DNA from 3 places in the Mesorhizobium sp. WSM4820 genome. Region 1 is predicted to be linked to each of the others. Evidence: riboswitches for the same ligand, from Rfam matches in the RefSeq annotation. Region 1 holds a riboswitch; each other region holds the start of a gene.
The links. Region 1 has a riboswitch for cobalamin ahead of AC0L2R_RS28835 (ABC transporter ATP-binding protein). Riboswitches for the same ligand answer to the same signal wherever they lie in the genome.

Region 2: it holds a riboswitch for cobalamin, as region 1 does, so the genes downstream of both, AC0L2R_RS22675 (CbtB domain-containing protein) here and AC0L2R_RS28835 (ABC transporter ATP-binding protein) in region 1, are expected to answer to the same signal.
Region 3: it holds a riboswitch for cobalamin, as region 1 does, so the genes downstream of both, AC0L2R_RS04250 (aromatic ring-hydroxylating oxygenase subunit alpha) here and AC0L2R_RS28835 (ABC transporter ATP-binding protein) in region 1, are expected to answer to the same signal.

The regions. Positions count from the first base shown of each region.
Region 1 covers NZ_JBVVQN010000024.1:99-6,108, forward strand. The annotation lists partial or broken gene AC0L2R_RS28820 (co-chaperone GroES) at 1-153, opposite strand, end outside; gene AC0L2R_RS28825 (bifunctional helix-turn-helix transcriptional regulator/GNAT family N-acetyltransferase) at 404-1,339, shown strand; gene AC0L2R_RS28830 (AraC family transcriptional regulator) at 1,513-2,346, opposite strand; cobalamin riboswitch at 2,612-2,812, shown strand; gene AC0L2R_RS28835 (ABC transporter ATP-binding protein) at 2,900-3,712, shown strand; gene AC0L2R_RS28840 (ABC transporter substrate-binding protein) at 3,709-4,656, shown strand; gene AC0L2R_RS28845 (FecCD family ABC transporter permease) at 4,686-5,702, shown strand.
Region 2 covers NZ_JBVVQN010000014.1:186,338-192,347, forward strand. The annotation lists gene cobD (threonine-phosphate decarboxylase CobD) at 1-241, opposite strand, end outside; gene cbiB (adenosylcobinamide-phosphate synthase CbiB) at 240-1,208, shown strand; gene cobO (cob(I)yrinic acid a,c-diamide adenosyltransferase) at 1,381-1,995, opposite strand; gene cobU (bifunctional adenosylcobinamide kinase/adenosylcobinamide-phosphate guanylyltransferase) at 1,997-2,494, opposite strand; gene AC0L2R_RS22670 (CbtA family protein) at 2,517-3,281, opposite strand; gene AC0L2R_RS22675 (CbtB domain-containing protein) at 3,297-3,476, opposite strand; cobalamin riboswitch at 3,514-3,723, opposite strand; gene AC0L2R_RS22680 (heparan-alpha-glucosaminide N-acetyltransferase) at 4,025-5,017, shown strand; gene AC0L2R_RS22685 (methyltransferase family protein) at 5,014-5,520, shown strand; gene AC0L2R_RS22690 (MerR family transcriptional regulator) at 5,533-5,919, opposite strand.
Region 3 covers NZ_JBVVQN010000002.1:180,545-186,554, reverse strand. The annotation lists gene AC0L2R_RS04265 (molybdopterin-dependent oxidoreductase) at 1-172, shown strand, start outside; gene AC0L2R_RS04260 (FAD-binding oxidoreductase) at 169-915, shown strand; gene AC0L2R_RS04255 (FAD-binding oxidoreductase) at 1,029-2,144, opposite strand; gene AC0L2R_RS04250 (aromatic ring-hydroxylating oxygenase subunit alpha) at 2,168-3,415, opposite strand; cobalamin riboswitch at 3,529-3,731, opposite strand; gene AC0L2R_RS04245 (DUF680 domain-containing protein) at 4,239-4,445, shown strand; gene AC0L2R_RS04240 (DUF680 domain-containing protein) at 4,513-4,737, shown strand; gene AC0L2R_RS04235 (DUF680 domain-containing protein) at 4,812-5,048, shown strand; gene AC0L2R_RS04230 (ABC transporter ATP-binding protein) at 5,239-6,010, opposite strand, start outside.

The DNA of each region.
Region 1 (6,010 bases):
GCGGGCGCCGGAACCAACGGCGATGATCTCGCCTTCCTGCGGCTTTTCCTTCGCCGTGTCGGGAATGATGATCCCGCCGGCAGTCTTGGATTCGGATTCAACCCGGCGTACGACCACGCGGTCATGAAGCGGGCGGAACTTCGACTTTGCCATTTTTTATTCCTCGGTGAGAATGGTGAGAATAGTTCCTCCGTCCGGCGGCGCCGGACAAACCTATAAGCCCGGCGGCGCCGGACCTACGCTTAGCACTCACCAATGGCGAGTGCTAACGTGGCGTTGAGATAATCCGGTGGCTGGCGAGAGTCAAGGCGCTGAGTGAGCTGATCGCCAGCCGCAGCCTGCTTCGAACTGATAATTGACTAAGTCAACTAAATGGTTGATCTTGTGCGGGCAGGAGGATGCCATGACGATTCATCATCAACCCGGCAGGGAGCGGATCGATGCAGTGCGGGGCTTTAACCGCTTCTACACCCGCCAGATCGGGTTGCTCGACGAAGGGCTGCTGAAAAGCGCCTTCTCGCTGACCGAGGCCCGGGTGCTCTATGAACTGGCGCATCGCGATGGCCTGACCGCCACCGATCTTGCGCGCGATCTCGGTCTCGACCCCGGCTATCTCAGCCGGTTGCTGAAAAAGTTCGAGGAGCGTGGCCTGGTCGAGCGCGCCGCTACGCAAGCCGATGCTCGGCGCTCGTCGATTGCGCTGACGCCGGCGGGAAGAGCGGCGTTCGCGCCGCTGAACCAGGGTTCGCACGATCAGGTCGCGGCCCTGCTCGACCGGCTTTCCGCACCGGAACAGGACAGGCTGGTCAAGGCGATGCAGACGGTGCAGCGCCTGCTGGGCGAGAGTGCAGAGCCCAGGGTCCCTTACATGCTGCGGTCTTTGCAGGTCGGCGACATCGGCTGGATCATCCATCGCCAAGGCCTGCTCTATGCGCAGGAATATGGCTGGGACGAAACTTATGAGGCGCTGGTCGCCGAAATCCTCGGCGCTTTCGTCAAATCCTACGATCCGAAATGGGAACGCAGCTGGATCGCCGAGCGGGAAGGGGAAGTCGTCGGCTCGGTCTTTCTCGTGCGCCAGTCGGACGCGGTGGCGAAGCTGCGCCTGCTCTATGTCGAGCCCTCGGCGCGCGGTCTCGGCATCGGCAGTCGGCTGGTCGAGGAATGCATCGGCTTTGCCCGTGCCAAGGGCTACAAGAAATTGACGCTGTGGACCAACGACGTGCTCACCTCAGCGCGCCGCATCTACGAGGCGGCCGGGTTCAAGCTGGCCAATCAGGAACGCCACCACGCCTTCGGCAAGGATCTGGTCGGCCAGAACTGGAACCTGGAGCTGTAGCATTTTTCCCTTCTCCCCTTGTGGGAGAAGGTGGATCGGCGCGCAGCGCCGAGACGGATGAGGGGTGTTGGCCGGAGTGCTGTTAGTGCCAAGCTGGAGCACCCCTCATCCGACCTCGCTTCGCGAGGCCACCTTCTCCCACAAGGGGAGAAGGCAAGACAAGGCGGCCATTCTCACCCTTTGACCGGTATCCAGATTTCCAGCCCGCCATTGCCGCTGCGCGGATCGAATTCGGGGCCGTAGCGCTCGAATTCGGGCGCGTCGGCAATCTTGTGCCCGGAGGCCGGCAGCCATTTGTTCCAGATCGTGTTGACCGTGCGGCGGATGGTCGAGATGTGGTCGCGATGGGCGAACACGGCGTATTTCTGCGCCGGCACGCGTACGCGCGAAAACCCCTTCGGCAGGTCCGAAAAATCGGACACCTCAACGCCGGCGATATAGTCGAAATTGCCTGCATCGTCGCCGTTGACGCAGACGCCATAGGCGATGTCGCCGACCTCGCCTGGAATGTTGCCGACATAGGGGCCGAACCTTTGCCACTGCATCGGAATGCCGGCGCTGGTTTCGCAGCTGTAGCGCTCGCCGAGACCGGCGATGAGGAACGGCCGGCTGGTTTCGAAACGCGGCGGCTCGAGATTGGTGAGGAAGGATTGGTCCATCAGGATCGGCTCCACGAGATCGAGGTTTTTGAGCGAGCCTTGCGCGCGCACCAGTTCCGGCGTGGTGCCGAACTGGTCGCGGAAGGCACGGGTGAAAGCCTCATGCGAGGCATAGCCGGCGTCGAGCGCGACCGAGAGGATGTCCGGTGCGCCGGCGGCGAGCCTGCGCGCCGCCTCGGTCAGCCGGCGAGAACGCAGGTAGCCCATCACCGAACGTCCGGTCGCCGCACCGAAAGCCCGCGTCACGTGAAAGCGCGACACGCCGCTGCTGTTGGCGACATCGTCGAGCGAGAGGGCCTCCGGCAGATGGCTTTCGACGAACCACAGCGCTTTCTCGGTCGGGTTCATATGGCTCCTTGCTGTGGGACTGCGCATCGGCCAGGTCATGGTATCGCTTCTTGGTGGAGGCAGTTTGATCGAAATTGCGCACCGCGCAATGCGACGCTGGTCGGCAAGTCGAAGGCGTTGGGCGAAGGGCTTGACGGGAGCAGGCGTTGTCTTTTAAGTAGTAATGTTATTACATTACGAGATTCGGTATGCTCGTTCTGACAAGACCATTGCTCGCGGGGCACTCCGGAACCCGGAAATTTATTGCGCTGGGATTGGCGGAAAACTAGGGTGGCTGACTGATGGTCCCCAAGCCGAAAGGCGAGGGGTGAAAAGGGAACACGGTGAGATCTTCGGATCGAGGCCGTGGCTGCCCCCGCAACTGTAAGCGGCGAGCAAAATCCGAAACGCCACTGGCCAAGGCTGGGAAGGCAGGATGGCGCAAGGACCCGCGAGCCAGGAGACCTGCCATCGCACGAGTTGACCGGACGGGGTGTGCCGGGAGGAGACGTGGACATCGGTCTTGTCGGCCGGTCCAGCTTCCTTCCGTCGCCATTGAGAAAGTGACGGTAAGTTGGACGCCTGCCAGCCTCTTCTTGAAGCGCGTGAACTGAGCGCCACGGCGAATGGCCAGCGCCTGGTCAGTGCGGTCAGCCTTTCGGTCGCGGCGGGAGACCGCCTCGCCATCATCGGTCCCAACGGCGCCGGCAAGACGACGCTGCTGCGCATGCTATGCGGCACGCTGCGTCCGAGCGCGGGAGATGTGAGATTTTCCGGACGCCGGCTGGAGACGTTTCCGGCCGCCGAGCGGGCGCTGCACATGGCGGTCGTCGGCCAGACCGATCAGCCCGATCCGCGGCTTGCCGTGATCGACTACGTCGGACTTGGGCGGGTCCCGCATGCCGGCTGGCGACGCAGGAGCGAGCAACGCGACATCGTCGTCGAAGCGCTTCGCAGAACTGGCCTGCTGCCGCTGCTCGGCCGCACGATCGGCTCGCTGTCGGGTGGTGAGCGGCAACGCGCCCAGCTGGCGCGCGCCATCGCCCAGGAGCCGAAAATCCTGTTCCTCGATGAACCGACCAATCATCTCGATCCGCGCGCCCGCAGCGAACTCCTCGAACTTGTATCGCAGCTTGGCATGACCGTCGTGGCGGTGCTGCATGATCTGTCGCTGGTCACGCCATTTGCCACCAGGGTCGCGGTGATGAACGAGGCCCGCCTGCAGGCACTCGCCGGTCCGCGCGAGGCGCTGACCAAGCAGTTGATCCGCGAGATTTTCGGCGTCGAGGTGCTTCGGCTGCGCCATCCCACCGAAGACCGCGAACTCACGGTGTTCGAAGTCCCGAACCGTGCCTCTTCTGATCTAACCAAGGAGCAACACCCGTGAAACGCCTCGCATTGCCTTTTGCCTCTCTGCTGCTTGCCCAGGCCGCCTTCGCTTTCCCGGTAACAGTCGACAGCTGCGGCACACCGCTGACGTTCGACGCCGCACCGAAGCGCGCCGTCATCCAGGATATGAACATGGCCGAGATGGCCTTCGCGCTGGGGCTTCAACCGTCGATCGTCGGTCTGACCGGCATCACCGGATGGTACAAGGTCGGTCCGGAATTCAAGGCCGGGCAGGGCGCGATTCCGGAACTCGCGCCGAAATACCCGACGCTCGAAAACCTGGTAGCGGTCGAGCCCGATTTCTTCTTCGCCGGCTGGTATTACGGCATGAAGCCGGGCGGCGAGGTAACGCCAGATACGCTGGCGCCGCACGGCATCAAGACGCTGGTGCTGACGGAAAGCTGCGTCCATCTCGACAACAACCGCCCCGCCGCCTCGATGGACCTGCTCTACGGCGACATCGAAAAGCTGGGCAGGATTTTCGGCAAGGAAGCCAAGGCGGAAATACTTGTTTCAGGCTGGAAAGCGCAACTCGCCGATATCACGGCAAAGGTCGGCGACCGCGAGCGGACGCGGGTGTTTCTCTACGACTCCGGCGAAGACAAACCCTTCACATCAGGCAAGTTCGCGATCCCCAGCGCCATGATCGCCGCTGCCGGCGGCGACAACATCATGGCCGACATGCAGACGAGCTGGGGCAACACGGACTGGGAAACGGTCGCTTCCCGCAATCCGCAGTTCCTGATCCTGCTCGACTATCAGGACGGCGGCGGTTACAGGAAACTGCTCGACTTCCTCAAAGTCCATCCGGCAATGAAGGAGACCGATGCGGTCAGGAACGAGCGCTTCGTCGCGCTGCGCTATGCCGAATTGACCCCCGGACCCGCCAACATCGAGGCGATCGGCAAGATCGCCAGCGCGATGCACCCGGAAGCCTTCTGAGCTTGCGCCACAGGGCGTTCGAATTGGCCATGGCAGCAGGAGTGGCAGCAATCGCCGCTCTTGCTCTGCTGTCGATCGCCTATGGATCGACAGTCATAGCGTTGAGCGACGTGGTTGCTGCGCTCGGACATGCGGCCGGGCTGGATGGAGACCTCGTGCCCGGCTCAGTCGGCAATATCCCGGTCGCCAAGATCCCAGTTGCCAAGATTGTCGTCGATCTCAGGCTGCCGCGCACCATCATGGCGATCTGTGTCGGCGCCGGGCTGGGCGTCATCGGCGCGCTGCTGCAGACGGTAACCCGAAACGACCTCGCCGATCCGTTCCTGTTCGGCCTTTCCTCCGGTGCGGCGGCGGGTGCTGTTTCCGTCATCACCATTTTTGGCGACCGGTTCGGCATCTGGACGTTGCCGGTTGCCGCCTTCACCGGCGGCATATTGGCCGCCGGCATCGTGCTTTTGCTGGTTTCGCGGGTGAGGGGGCAAGGCCCCGAACGGCTGATACTGGCCGGGCTTGCCGTCTCGTTCATGTTCATCGCCCTGACCAACTATCTCGTCTTCGCCGGAGACCAGCGCGCCGCTAACTCGGTATTGTTCTGGACGATGGGCGGGCTCGGCCTGGCGCGATGGGACAATGTCGGGCTGGCTGCTCTTGGCGCGGGCACCATTCTTGCTTATGGCCTGTGGAACCATCGCAAGCTCGACGCCTTCCTGGCCGGCGAGAATGCTGCCGAAAGTCTTGGGGTGCCGGTTGTGCGGATGCGCAGGACGGCGTTTCTCGTCGCTGCCTTCTCGACGGCGATCCTGGTCTCGGTCGCAGGTGTCATCGGTTTCGTCGGGCTGATGATCCCGCATCTGTCCCGGCCCCTGGCCGGCCCGTTGCATCTGCGCCTGATTGCAAGCTGCGCCCTCTTCGGAGCGGTGCTGCTGCTGGCAAGCGACCTTCTGGCGCGCACGCTGCTGCCGCCGCAGGAACTGCCGATCGGCATCATCACCAGTTCGGTCGGCGCTTTCTTCGTGGTCACCATGCTCATTCGCAATCGTTCATGATGGGCTGCCATGCACACTTGCCGGCTTCTGGCACAATGCCGAGTCTTTGGACTGACCTCTTGGACCGGCGCAGCGCGCCGAACCGCCTGTCAAGATTTTCACCGGCAGGATCGGCCATCATGTGCGATGGGCCTGCACGAGATTGGCTCCCCCTTCTCCCCTTGTGGGAGAAGGTGGCCGCCCACGGGTCTTGCCTCCGGCAAGCCCGAGGACAGGCGCCGCGGCCGGATGAGGGGTGCTCCAGCTTGGAACCGACAGCACAGCACCCCTCAACCGTCTCGGCGCTGCGCGCCGATCCACCTTCTCCC
Region 2 (6,010 bases), on a different contig from region 1:
CATTGGCCGCCGATGGCGCGCCATAGGCGCTTGCCGCGACATCGGCCAGATCACGGACCCGCGCGGCTTCCGGCAATCTCGACAGGGCGGTGGCGGGCAGCTCGAAAAACGGATAGGAGTGCGGATTGATACCGGTCGAGAGGTCGACGAAGGGCTGTGGCGCATGCGGAAAAAGCGCCCTCGCCCGGCCAAGGCTTCCGCCGTGATCCACCACTGCCGCCGCTCCATCAAGAGACTTCATGTCGATCCTGATCGCTTTCCTGTCACTGCTTGTTGAATTCGCTGTCGGCTATCCCAGCTGGCTGCTCGGCGCCATCGGCCACCCCGTCACCTGGTTCGGCAGGCTGATATCCTTTCTCGACCGCAGGCTCAACCGCGATACTGATTCCGACGCCCTGCGCCGCCGGCGCGGTGTTCATGCGCTGCTGATCATCGTGCTGGTGCCGGCCACCATCGCTTTCGCGGTGGAAACCATGCTTGCGGGCATTCCAGCCGGATTGATCCTCACCGCGCTCCTGGCGACATCGCTGCTGTCGCAGAAGAGCCTGGCCGAGCATGTCGAGGCGGTGGCCGACGGACTCGACAATGGCGGACTCGACATCGGTCGTGTTGCCGTCTCGCAGATCGTCGGCCGCGATCCGGAAAAGCTCGACAGAGCCGGTGTCTGCCGCGCTGCGATCGAAAGCCTGGCCGAGAATTTTTCCGACGGCGTCGTCGCGCCGGTCTTCTGGATCGGCGTCGGCGGGCTGGCCGGCGGCGTCGCCTACAAGGCCGCCAATACCGCCGATTCGATGATCGGCCACCGCACGCCGCGCCACGAGGCCTTCGGCAGGGCGGCGGCGCGCTTCGACGATCTGATCAACCTGCCGGCGTCGCGGCTGACCGCACTGCTTATCGTGCTGGCCGCCTTCCTCGTCAAAGACGCTGACGCCGGCAACGCCTGGCGCACCGTGCAGCGCGACGCGAAAAAGCACCGCTCGCCGAATGCCGGCTGGCCGGAGGCCGCGATGGCCGGCGCGCTCGGCCTGGCGCTGGCCGGGCCGCGCTCCTACGACGGCGTCATGGTCGACGACGCGTTCATGGGCGAAGGCGGCCGCCGCGATGTCGAGAGCGTGGACATCAGACGAGCGCTAAGACTCTATCAGGTTGCCGACTTTCTGCTGATGGGACTGTTCGGCTTGCTGTCGGTGATCGTTATCGTTGCGTGACTGCGGCCTCCCCTTCTCCCCTTGTGGGAGAAGGGGGCCGCGAAGCGGCCGGATGAGGGGTGTTCCAGCTGGTACCGACGGCGCTCCGTCCAGCACCCCTCAACCGTCTTGGCGCTACGCGCCAATCCACCTTCTCCCACAAGGGGAGAAGGAAGAAGAGGCGAACGAAACCTCAAAACTCTATGCCTTGCTGCGCTTTCACGCCGGCGGAAAAGTGATGCTTCGTAACTCCCATCTCGGTGACCAGATCGGCGGCATCGACCAGCGCCGGCTTGGCGTTGCGGCCGGTGACGACGATATGCAGGTTTTCGCGGCGGCCCTTCAGCGCCGCCACCACCGTGTCGAGATCGAGATAGTCGTAGCGCAGCGCGATGTTCAATTCGTCGAGCACCAGCAGGCTGATCGATGGATCGGCCATCAGTTCGAGCACCTTGGCCCAGCCAGCCTCGGCGGCGGCGATGTCGCGCTTCAGATCCTGCGTTTCCCAGGTAAAACCCTCGCCCATCGTGTGCCAGACGACCCGATCGCCGAAAGCGGCAAAGGCGTCCTTCTCGCCGGTGTGCCATTTGCCCTTGATGAACTGGACGACGCCGACGCGCCTGCCGTAGCCGAGCATCCTCAGCGCCAGCCCGAAGGCGGCAGTGGTCTTGCCCTTGCCGGGCCCGGTGTTGACGATCAGCAGTCCCTTCTCGACCGTCTTGGCCGCGACCTCGGCGTCCTGTACCGCCTTGCGCTTGGCCATCTTGGCGCGGTGGCGTTGCTCGTCCCTGTCGTCGATATCGGTCATATCACTTCACCTTGAGCGGCAGTCCCGCCACCATCAGCAGCACCGTGCCGGCGACGGCGGCGACCTGCTGGTTGAGCCGGCCGGCGGCATCGCGAAACCGGCGGGCAAGCGCATTGTCGGGCACGATGCCCTGCCCGACCTCGTTGGAAACCACGAACCACGGCCCGCGCGGCCGCGACAGCACATCCGCCAGCCCTCGGCATTCGGCCTCAATGTCGCGTTCGGCCAGCATGTGGTTGGACAGCCACAGCGTCAGGCAGTCGATCAGGACGGGCCGGCCGTCAGGCAGCGCCTCGATCGCGCCGACGAGATCGAGCGGCGCGTCGACGGTCGTCCAACCCTCGCCGCGCCGAGCCCGGTGCAGCGCGATGCGTTCGCGCATCTCGTCGTCATAGGCTTGCGCCGTGGCGATGTAGATCCACGGCGCCGGACAGGCCGTCACCAGGCTTTCGGCATGCGCGCTCTTGCCCGAGCGTGCACCGCCGACGACCAGGGTCAGCTTGCTGCCTGGAGCAGCGCGATCAGGCAAGGCTATCGCGCAGGCCGGTTGCGGTGCCGGTCAAGCGGCCGCGCACCAAGCCGACGGCAGCGCCGAGTACCAGCCAGAACACCAGATTGGTCAGCGTCACCGCCACCACGAACTGGTGGTGCAGGCCTTCCGGGATCGGCGATTCGAAACTGTCGGGCTGCGGCGCGCCGACAATATGCGGCGCCACGATCAACGCCACGGCAATCACCGCCAGCGGCAATGACTTGCGAAAGGCGAGCAGGCCGAGACCGGCAGCGCTCGCCACCACCGTCGCCGTCCACCAGATCTGGCGCTGGGCGAGATCGGCCGGCGGCATCGCCGGCAGTTCGGGCGGCAGGCCAAGGTTCGGGGCCAGCGTGAACACGGCAAAGCCGGCAAGGCCCCAGAACAGGCCCTGTCGCCAATTGCCGATGCCGCCGGCGAATTCCGAAGCGGCGACCAGGATCAGCGCAAAGCCGATGCCGGTGACGACGTTGGCAACGACGTTGAAGGCGAAGCGCTCGAAGCCATCGGCAGGCGCCCAGCCTTCCTCTTCCGCGGTGGCTGCTTCAGCCGGCACGGCGCTGCTCATGGCATTGCTGCCTGCTGTGGCCGGCGACAAACCATGGTCATGCGTGTGACCACCGCCGGCCTGTTCGTAGACTTCCGCCTTGAGGATGAGTGGCACCGTGGCGTAGGCCTGCATGCAGGCGAGAACGACGCCGGCCACTAGCCCTGCGATCGCCGCGATGAACACGACGTTGCGAAACAGTGTCATGGTGTCAGCCCCTCGTCAGTGGCAGGGAAAGCCCATCGAATGGCGATAGTCGTGGGCGGCATTGTGGACCGCATCGATATGCGAGAAGCCGACAAAGCCCATGACGAAAACGCCGAGAAATGCAGCAAGCGCCAACTGCACGAAGCGCGACTGCGAGGAGACGGAAGCGCCGAGCGAGACGGAAGCGGTATTCATGTCTTGTCCTTTCGCCCTCCACCCGAGGGCATAGAAGTCAGTTCTCCTGTCGCCGGCAGGTCTCCTGGCTCGCGGATCAGCGCCCTTCCCCACCTTCCCGAAGAAGCTCTTCCCGAAGAAAATCTTCAGTGGCATATGGAGAGGACTACCGCACACAGTTGCGGGGGCAGCCACGGCATCGGGCGAATTTTGCCCCTACCGCATTCCCTCTTGGTTCCAAAACGGAACCGACGACGGCTGCGACTATAGGCAGAATCGCCGCGCCCGGCAAACCAAATTCCGCCAGCTAGCAGCGCGAATGCGCCGTCTCTCGTGGGCTCTTCCTTCTCCCCTTGTGGGAGAAGGTGGCCTCGCGAAGCGAGGTCGGATGAGGGGTGTTCCAGCTTGGCACCAACAGCGCTCCGGCCAGCACCCCTCTTCCGTCTTGGCGCTGCGCGCCAATCCACCTTCTCCCACAAGGGGAGAAGGAAGAAGGGCGGCGCCTGTCTTCTTTTGTCCGGGGCAACCATGATAGTCGTCTTGCAGCACTGAATCAGAATTGCGAGACCATGACCATTCCTACGCCGGCCGTTCAGGACCGATCCAGGCGCATCATCGCCATCGACGTCGCCCGCGGCTTCGCTTTGCTTGCCATGGCGAGCTACCATTTCACCTGGGATCTCGAATTCTTCGGCTACACCGATCCCGGCCTGACCGCCTTTGGCTGGTGGAAATTCTACGCGCGCTGCATCGCTTCGACCTTCCTGTTCCTGGTCGGCGTCAGCCTGTTCCTCGCCCATGGCAAGCAAATCCGCTGGAGCGGCTTCTGGAAACGCTTCGCCATGGTCGGCGGGGCGGCGCTCGCCATATCGGCCGCTACCAGGCTTGCCACCCCCGACAGTTTCATCTTCTTCGGCATCCTGCACGAGATCGCGCTCGCCAGCCTGCTCGGCCTGGCGTTTCTGCGGCTGCCGGCGCTGCTGACGCTGGTTGTCGCAGCTTTCGTCATCACCGCGCCGCTCTACCTCAGGTCCGAGATCTTCGATCATCCGGCCCTGTGGTGGGTCGGCCTGTCGGCAACCAACCCGCGCTCCAACGATTATGTCCCGCTGTTTCCATGGTTCGGCGCTGTGCTTGTCGGTATCGCGGCGGCAAAACTCGCCTTCGCCTCCGGCGTGCTGACGCGGCTGGCGGGCCTGACGCCCGGCCGCTGGACTAATCCGCTGGTCTTTATCGGCCGGCACAGCCTCGCCTTCTATCTGATCCACCAGCCGGTGCTGATCGGCTCGGTCTGGCTGATTTCGCAAGTCATGCCGGCAGCCGTCGAAACCAGGCAGGTCACCTTCCTGAAAGAGTGCCAGGCATCGTGCGAGCAATCGCGCGACACGGAGTTCTGCAGCAGCTATTGTGTCTGCATGCTCAATACGCTCGAGGGCGAGGCCACGCTTGATCGGCTCTACCGCAACGACCAGGCTGCGGAATGGAAGGCGCATCTCGACGAGCTCGCCGGCGCCTGCACCGCCAAGGCCGACGGCACTTTGATGGAGGGAGGAGCACAATGACCGACCATCAGCAGAAACCGGGCCAACAGAAACCGGGACAGCAAAAACCGGGGTTTATACCGTGGCCGCCGCTGATCTATGTCGCGGCCATCGCCGTCAGCATCGCGCTTGGCTTGCTTTATCCGCTGCCATGGATCGGCGGCCTTTTGGGCGACATCCTGTTCGCGGCCGGCTGGGTGGCATTGTTGGGCGTCGTCGCACTCTGGTTCACGGCGATCCGCATCATGATCCGGGCAAAGACGACGCTCCACCCGAACGCCGTGCCGGACCATCTGGTTACATCGGGCCCCTTCGCCGTCAGCCGCAATCCGATCTATCTGGCCAACACGCTGCTGATGATCGGCGTCGCCCTTATCTCGGGGAACGTATGGTTCCTGCCGCTGGCGATCATCGCCGCCTTCGCAACGCAGAAAATGGCGATCGAGGGCGAGGAAAAGGTTCTGGCAACGAAATTCGGCAAGAAATACCGGGATTACGCAAAAAGGGTGCGGCGCTGGATTTGAGGCGGCAACCGATCAGGTGTTGACGCCGAGTTCCACCAGCCGCTCGACGCAGGATTCCTCGGCCTGGTCCAGTTCAGCCAAGGTTTCTTCGAGGTCGCGGCGCTTCTGGCGCAGATCCTCGCGCTTTTCCTCGATGCGCTTGATCATCAGGTTGAGCTGACCGACCTCGCCGGGCGGCTCCTTGTACATCTGGATGATTTCGCGGATCTCGTTGATCGAAAAGCCGAGCCTCTTGCCACGCATGATCTGGCGGATCAGATGCCGGTCCGACGGGCGAAATAGCCGCGTGCGGCCGCGCCGCACCGGCTGCACCAGCCCCTCGTCCTCGTAGAAGCGCAGCGTCCGCGTCGAAACGTCGAATTCGCGGGTCAGTTCGGTTATCGAATAATATTCCCGCATCATCACTCCAAATTCCCGGCCGCGCTGCGGGTTCCAACCATGCGGCCTCGCTATCCGCACGCGTTTCAGAATCGGCCGGAGGCTGTTCCAA
Region 3 (6,010 bases), on a different contig from region 1:
CCATGGCGGCCCGGCGCGGCTGCTGGTTCCGCATCTCTATTTCTGGAAGTCGGCCAAATGGCTGAACGGCCTGCAGTTCACCGAGCGCGACGAGCCCGGCTTCTGGGAGCTGCGCGGCTATCACATCTATGGCGACCCGTGGCGCGAGCAGCGCTATACGGGCGATCCATGAGCGACGCGCCGGCGGCGCAGTCGCCCTGGCAGACGGTGACCATCGCCCGCATCGAAAAGCGCACGCCGCGCGTCACCAGCTTTTTCCTCCAGCCGTCGCGGCCCTTCGCCTATCGTGCCGGGCAGCATGTCGATGTCAGGCTGACGGCGCCGGACGGCTATCAGGCGCGCCGCTCCTACTCAATCGCCTCGGCGCCGGAAGCCGGCGAGACGATCGAACTGGCGATCGAAAGGCTCGATGATGGCGAGGTCTCACCCTTCTTCCACGATATCGCGGCGGTCGGCGACGAGGTCGAGTTGCGCGGCCCGCTCGGCGGCCACTTCGTCTGGTCCGACAGCGACGGCGGCCCGCTTCTGCTGGTCGGCGGCGGGTCCGGCGTGGTACCGCTGATGGCGATGATCCGCCATCGCGGCGCGCGCAGATCGGCGGTGCCCGTGGCATTGGTATTTTCCGCACGGGTCTGGGACGAGGTGATCTTTCGCGACGAGCTGATCGACGTCCACGATCGCCGGGACGGCTTCGATCTGGTGTTGGCGCTGACCCGCGAGGCCGCCCCGCGCCCGTCAGACTATTCGCGGCGGGTCGATGCCGCGATGATGGAGCAATCGATGCTGCGGCTGCCCGCGCCGCCAAGGTTCGCCTTTGTCTGCGGCTCGAATGCGTTCGTGTCGGCCGCCGCCCAGGCGCTGATCGATGCCGGCGTTCCGGCAAGCCTCATCCGCACCGAGCGCTACGGGGTTTAATGCATGTCACGCAAAAGTGTGCAGCGGTTTTGCGATGACGACATGCATAAAAACAATAACTTAAAGCGCGTCGCATGAATCCATTCAGCCGCGACGCGCTTTAAGCTCCCCGGTCAGGCGTCGATCTCGAGCGCCGTCAGCGGCTTCGAACAGCAGGCAAGGATGAAGCCGTCGTCGATCTCGTGATCGAGGATGCCGCCATTGTGGCTCATCTCGACTGTGCCCGAGACCTTTTTCACCTTGCAGGTTCCGCACAGGCCGAACTCGCAGGCTGCGGGAATTCGTACGCCCGAAGCGCGCGCCGTCTGCAGCACGGTCTGGCCGGCAACGCATTCGGCATCGATATCCGAAAGCGAAAAGCGGATCGGTGTTGCGGCCTCGGCAGGTACCTCGACCCCACTCTCTGCCGGTCCACCTTCCGCCGGCGAACCGAACGGGGCCGGTATTTCCTCCACCGCCGGGGCCGCAAAGCTCTCCTGATGGTAGTTGGCCATGTCGAAGCCGGCCGCCTCCAGCATCTGCCGCACGGCGCGCATGAACGGGTCGGGGCCGCAGCAGAAAATTTCGCGCTCGCGAAAATCGGGGGCCAGCAGCGGCAGCCGTATCGCGTCGATCCGGCCCATATGGCCGAACCAGCCCTCACGGCTGGACCGCTCCTCGATCATGAAGCCGAGCGTCAGGCCCGGCATGCGGCTGCCGAGCAGCTCGAGCTCCTTGCGGAAGATGATCTCCTCGGGCTTTCGCGCGCAGTTGACGAAGCCGACATCTGTCCATGGCGCGCAGTCGTTCAGCCAGCGCAGCATCGACATCATCGGCGTCACGCCTGAGCCGGCCGAAATGAACAGATACTTGGCCGCTGGATGGCTGTGCAGCGAAAAGTCGCCCGCCGGCCCATAGGCCTTCACGTGAACGCCGGGCTTCAGATTGTCGAACATCCAGCGGGTGCCGAGGCTGCCGGCCTGCGCTTTCACCGTCACCGCGATCGAGAACGGCCTCGACGGCGAGGACGACAGCGTATAGGTCCGCATCATCGGGCCCTCGGTGGTCGGCAGTTCCAGCGTCACGAACTGCCCCGGTCTGTAGCGGAACCAGGTCTGGTTGTCAGAGCGGAAGGTGAAGGTCTTCACGTCAGGCGCCTCGTCGCTGACGCCGATGACTTCCAGCACCTGGAGCCGGTCGTTCCAGGGCGCCATCTCGTCGAGATGGCGGTAGAGGCCAAGGTCCGTCATCGCATTCATGCCCTTGACCTCGTTCAGGCGACGCTGCGCAGCGCCGGCCGCCCGGCCTCGGCAAGGCGCGGCCCGATGAAGGAGGCGTACCATTCGACGAACTGGATGACGCCGCCCTCATGCAGTTCCGAATAGGGGCCGGGCTCATAGGCCGGCGACAGGATGCCGAAGGCGTTTTCCTCGACAATGCGACGGTCCTGGTCGTTGGTCTCGGTCCAGACATGGGTGAGTTCGGCGAGGTCGTAATCGACGCCTTCGACCGCGTCCTTGTGGACAAGCCATTTGGTGGTGACGGCCGTTTCCGTGGCACTGATCGGCAGCACGCGGAAGGTGACGGCATGATCGCCGAGGATATGGTTCCAACTCGTCGGATAGTGATAGAGCAGCAGCGAGCCGATACGGTCGGTCGAAACGCTGTCGGAAAGGTTCTTCTTCACCGCGCGTCTTCCCGTCATCGTGTAGCTGACGGCGTCGTGCAGCAGCGGCGCGCGGGTGGCGCGATACTGCCCGGCCGGATCGATGCGGAACTTGCTCGGCAAGCCCGCCGCCTCGCATTTCGCCCAGTGCGCGAGCATCTCTGGATCGCTGTCGGCGCCCTGCACGCCGGTCACGGTCGGCGCTTCCGGGAATGTCTTGCAGAGTTCCGGATGGTTGCCGGCGCAATGGTAGCACTCGCGGTTGTTCTCCCAGACGAGCTTCCAGTTGCCCTTCTCGACGATGGTCGATTCGAAGGCGATTTTTGCCTCGCGCAGCCGGTGCGGCAGGAGGTAAGGCTCGATCATGGCGCGCATCGGCGCGAAATCGGCCGGCTCGTTGGCCAGGCAGATAAAGATGTAGCCGCCAACGCTTTCGCAAGCCACCGGCTTCAGGCTGAACTGGCTCTTGTCGAAGCCGTCTGCCATCTGGCGAGCAAACAACAGCCGGCCGTCCAGCTCGTAGGTCCACTGGTGATAGGGGCAGACCAGCTTCGCCGCAGTGCCCTTGTCGGCATTGCAGACACGGCTGCCGCGATGCCGGCAGGAATTGTGGAAGGCATTGATCTTGCCTTGCTGGTCGCGGACCAGCACGACCGGATAGTCGCCGATCTGGGCGGTGATATAGCTGCCAGCTTTCGGCAACTCGCAATCGTGGCCGATGAACAGCCAGTCGCGATACCAGATCAGCTCCATGTCGAGCTTGAAGAAATCTGGATCGGTGTAGAAGGGCTGCTCGAGCGAATAGCCTTGCCTGCGGCCGTGCAAGAGCCTCAGCATGTCGTTGCGCGCGTCCATGTCCTGTCCTCGTGTAAGGACTGAACTGGTGGTGATGGAGGGAGGACCGTTTGCACGCCGGCGACAGGGCCGGACGTGCATCATCCACCTCTTGACCGCCCACCGCGATCAGTCGAGTCTGAAAATCTCGGGCTGGTTTCCGGGCTCTGGAGTGTCCTTGCGGACTCGTCGCGACACCTTCCCAGGCTTGTGGCCCAGTGGTCTCCCGTTGCGACTTGAACTCCACCACCGTTGCGGGGGCAGCGCCGGGTTCTGACCGGCTTCCCAATTCTCCGCTTCGTCGTCACCAAGCGGCACCTGAGATGGCGTGATCTAATCATGCCGGCCGGCTGACTGCCGGCATGAAAGCGACATCGTATCCATGCGGCGCGACACCGCCGGCGAAACCTGCAGGTTTATATCTGCAGGGCTGAAGCCCCACTTTGTCGGCGGCCACTGTCGGCTGCCGTGACATAGAATCCGACCCGCGGCGGAGATCAGGAAGGTTAACAGTTTACAAAAGTGACTATTAGCCGCTTCTAAAATCGAACCGAACGGTTCGTTTCTGTTGACAATGCGTGCAACACGCTGTGAACGCAAATTCGCCAATCCGTCAAATCATGAATTGCTAATTTTGAATAAGATATTGAAAACAAACCGTAAAACCATAGTGCTAGATGCCTCTGGTACAATTTCAAGGTGTAGATTCTTGGTCCACACGGAACAACTTCGTGATTGGAATCCGCCAAATGGCCTTCCCACATCGGGGCTGTCCGAACGACGCGCGCATCCTCCCAAGACACGCCGCTAGACGGACTGAAGACCAAGATACTGGAGTACTAAAATGAAAAAGATCGCTCTTGCTGCCGTCGCCGCTCTGGCCATCACCGGCAGCGCCTTTGCCGGCAGCGACCATTATGGGTCCAACGCCGCCAACCAGCCGGCCGTCGCGGTCGACAGCTCGTATACGGCCTCTGTCCAGACGCCGGCTCACGCTGAAAAGCAGGCCGTTGGCCAGGGCGCCGACCGCAACCTTTTCGGCAACAATTAACAGCTGGTCCCAAACAGCAAAGTGGCGGTCCGCCGCTCGGGATCTGAGGAACTCAGGAGTATTTGAAATGAAGAAGCTCATTCTTGCCACCGCCGCCATTATGGCCATCTCCGGCAGTGCTTTTGCCGGCAGCGACAACTTTGGATCGAACGGCGCCAACCAGCCGGCCGCTGCGGTCGACAGCAACTCGTACACGGCTTCGATTCGGAATTCGGCGTCGGCGCAGAATCCGGTTCCGGCTGACGAGAAACCCGTCAACGGCAGCGACCGTAAGCTGTTCGGCAACAACTAACAGTTCGTTCCAACAGCGGCGGCGGCATTTGCCCGCCGGGCTGGCGGAACCAAGAAAATCCAGGAGTTTTGAAAATGAAGAAGATCGTTCTTACCGCCGCCGCGCTTTTGATTGCTGCGGGCGGCGCTTTTGCCGGTAGCGACAACTTTGGCAGAACCGACATCAACAAGCAGGCGACCATCAACGTCGACAACACGCAGACTTCTTCGGTACGCAATACCGGTTCGCCGGTCTACAAGCTGCTCAACTCGTCGGGCGACGTACAGAAGTCCGCCCCGCAGGGCAGCGACCGGAACCTGTTCGGCCGCTAGCGCATCGGCCCGAAAATCGGTTCCGATTTTCGGAAAGCACGATGCGCAGGGTTAAAGTGTCGGAGCGTACCTTTGTGCGTCCACTTGGACGCACGTCGCTCTAACAGCGACCGGAACGGACAAGAGTGGCGGCTTTGCCCGCCGCTCTCGTTTTTGGGTCACCAAACATCCATCAGTTCGGCTGCTGCTCTCAGGCTGCCTTTGCTTCCGCTTTGTGGAGCGTGAATGAATGTCCGTCGGCATCGAAAATATGCAGGTCGCCGGCATCGGCATTCAAGCGCAGCGCAGCGCCGCGCTTGACCCCGACATTGCCTGGCAGCTTGGTGACCAGCGGCAGGTCGGCGCGGCCGATGTCGACATAGACGAGTTGGACCTCGCCGAGTTGCTCGACATAATCCACCGTTCCCTCGAAAAGATAATCCGCACCGGTGGCGATCGTCAGATCTTCCGGCCGCACGCCGAAGCTCACCGAAGCGCCCTTCACCGACGCCGGCGTGGCGATCGGCACCGTCGCCTTGCGCCCGCCGACATGACTGACGATGGTCGGGTCGCCTGATTTGTCGATCGTCGCCGGCAGGATGTTCATGGCCGGCGAGCCGATGAACTGGGCGACGAACAGATTGCCGGGTCTCTTGTAGAGCTCCATCGGCGTGCCGACCTGCTCGATATGGCCCTCCTTGAGCACCACGATGCGGTCGGCCAGCGTCATCGCCTCGACCTGGTCGTGGGTGACGTAGATCATCGTTGTAGCAGGCATCGATTCCTTGAGCTTGGCGATCTCGATGCGGGTGGCGACGCGCAGCGCCGCGTCGAGGTTCGACAGCGGCTCGTCGAACAGGAAGACCTTGGGGTTGCGCACGATGGCGCGGCCGATGGCGACGCGCTGGCGCTGGCCGCCCGACATCGCCTTGGGCAGGCGGTCGAGATATTTGGTCAGCTGCAGGATTTCCGCCGCCTGGCGC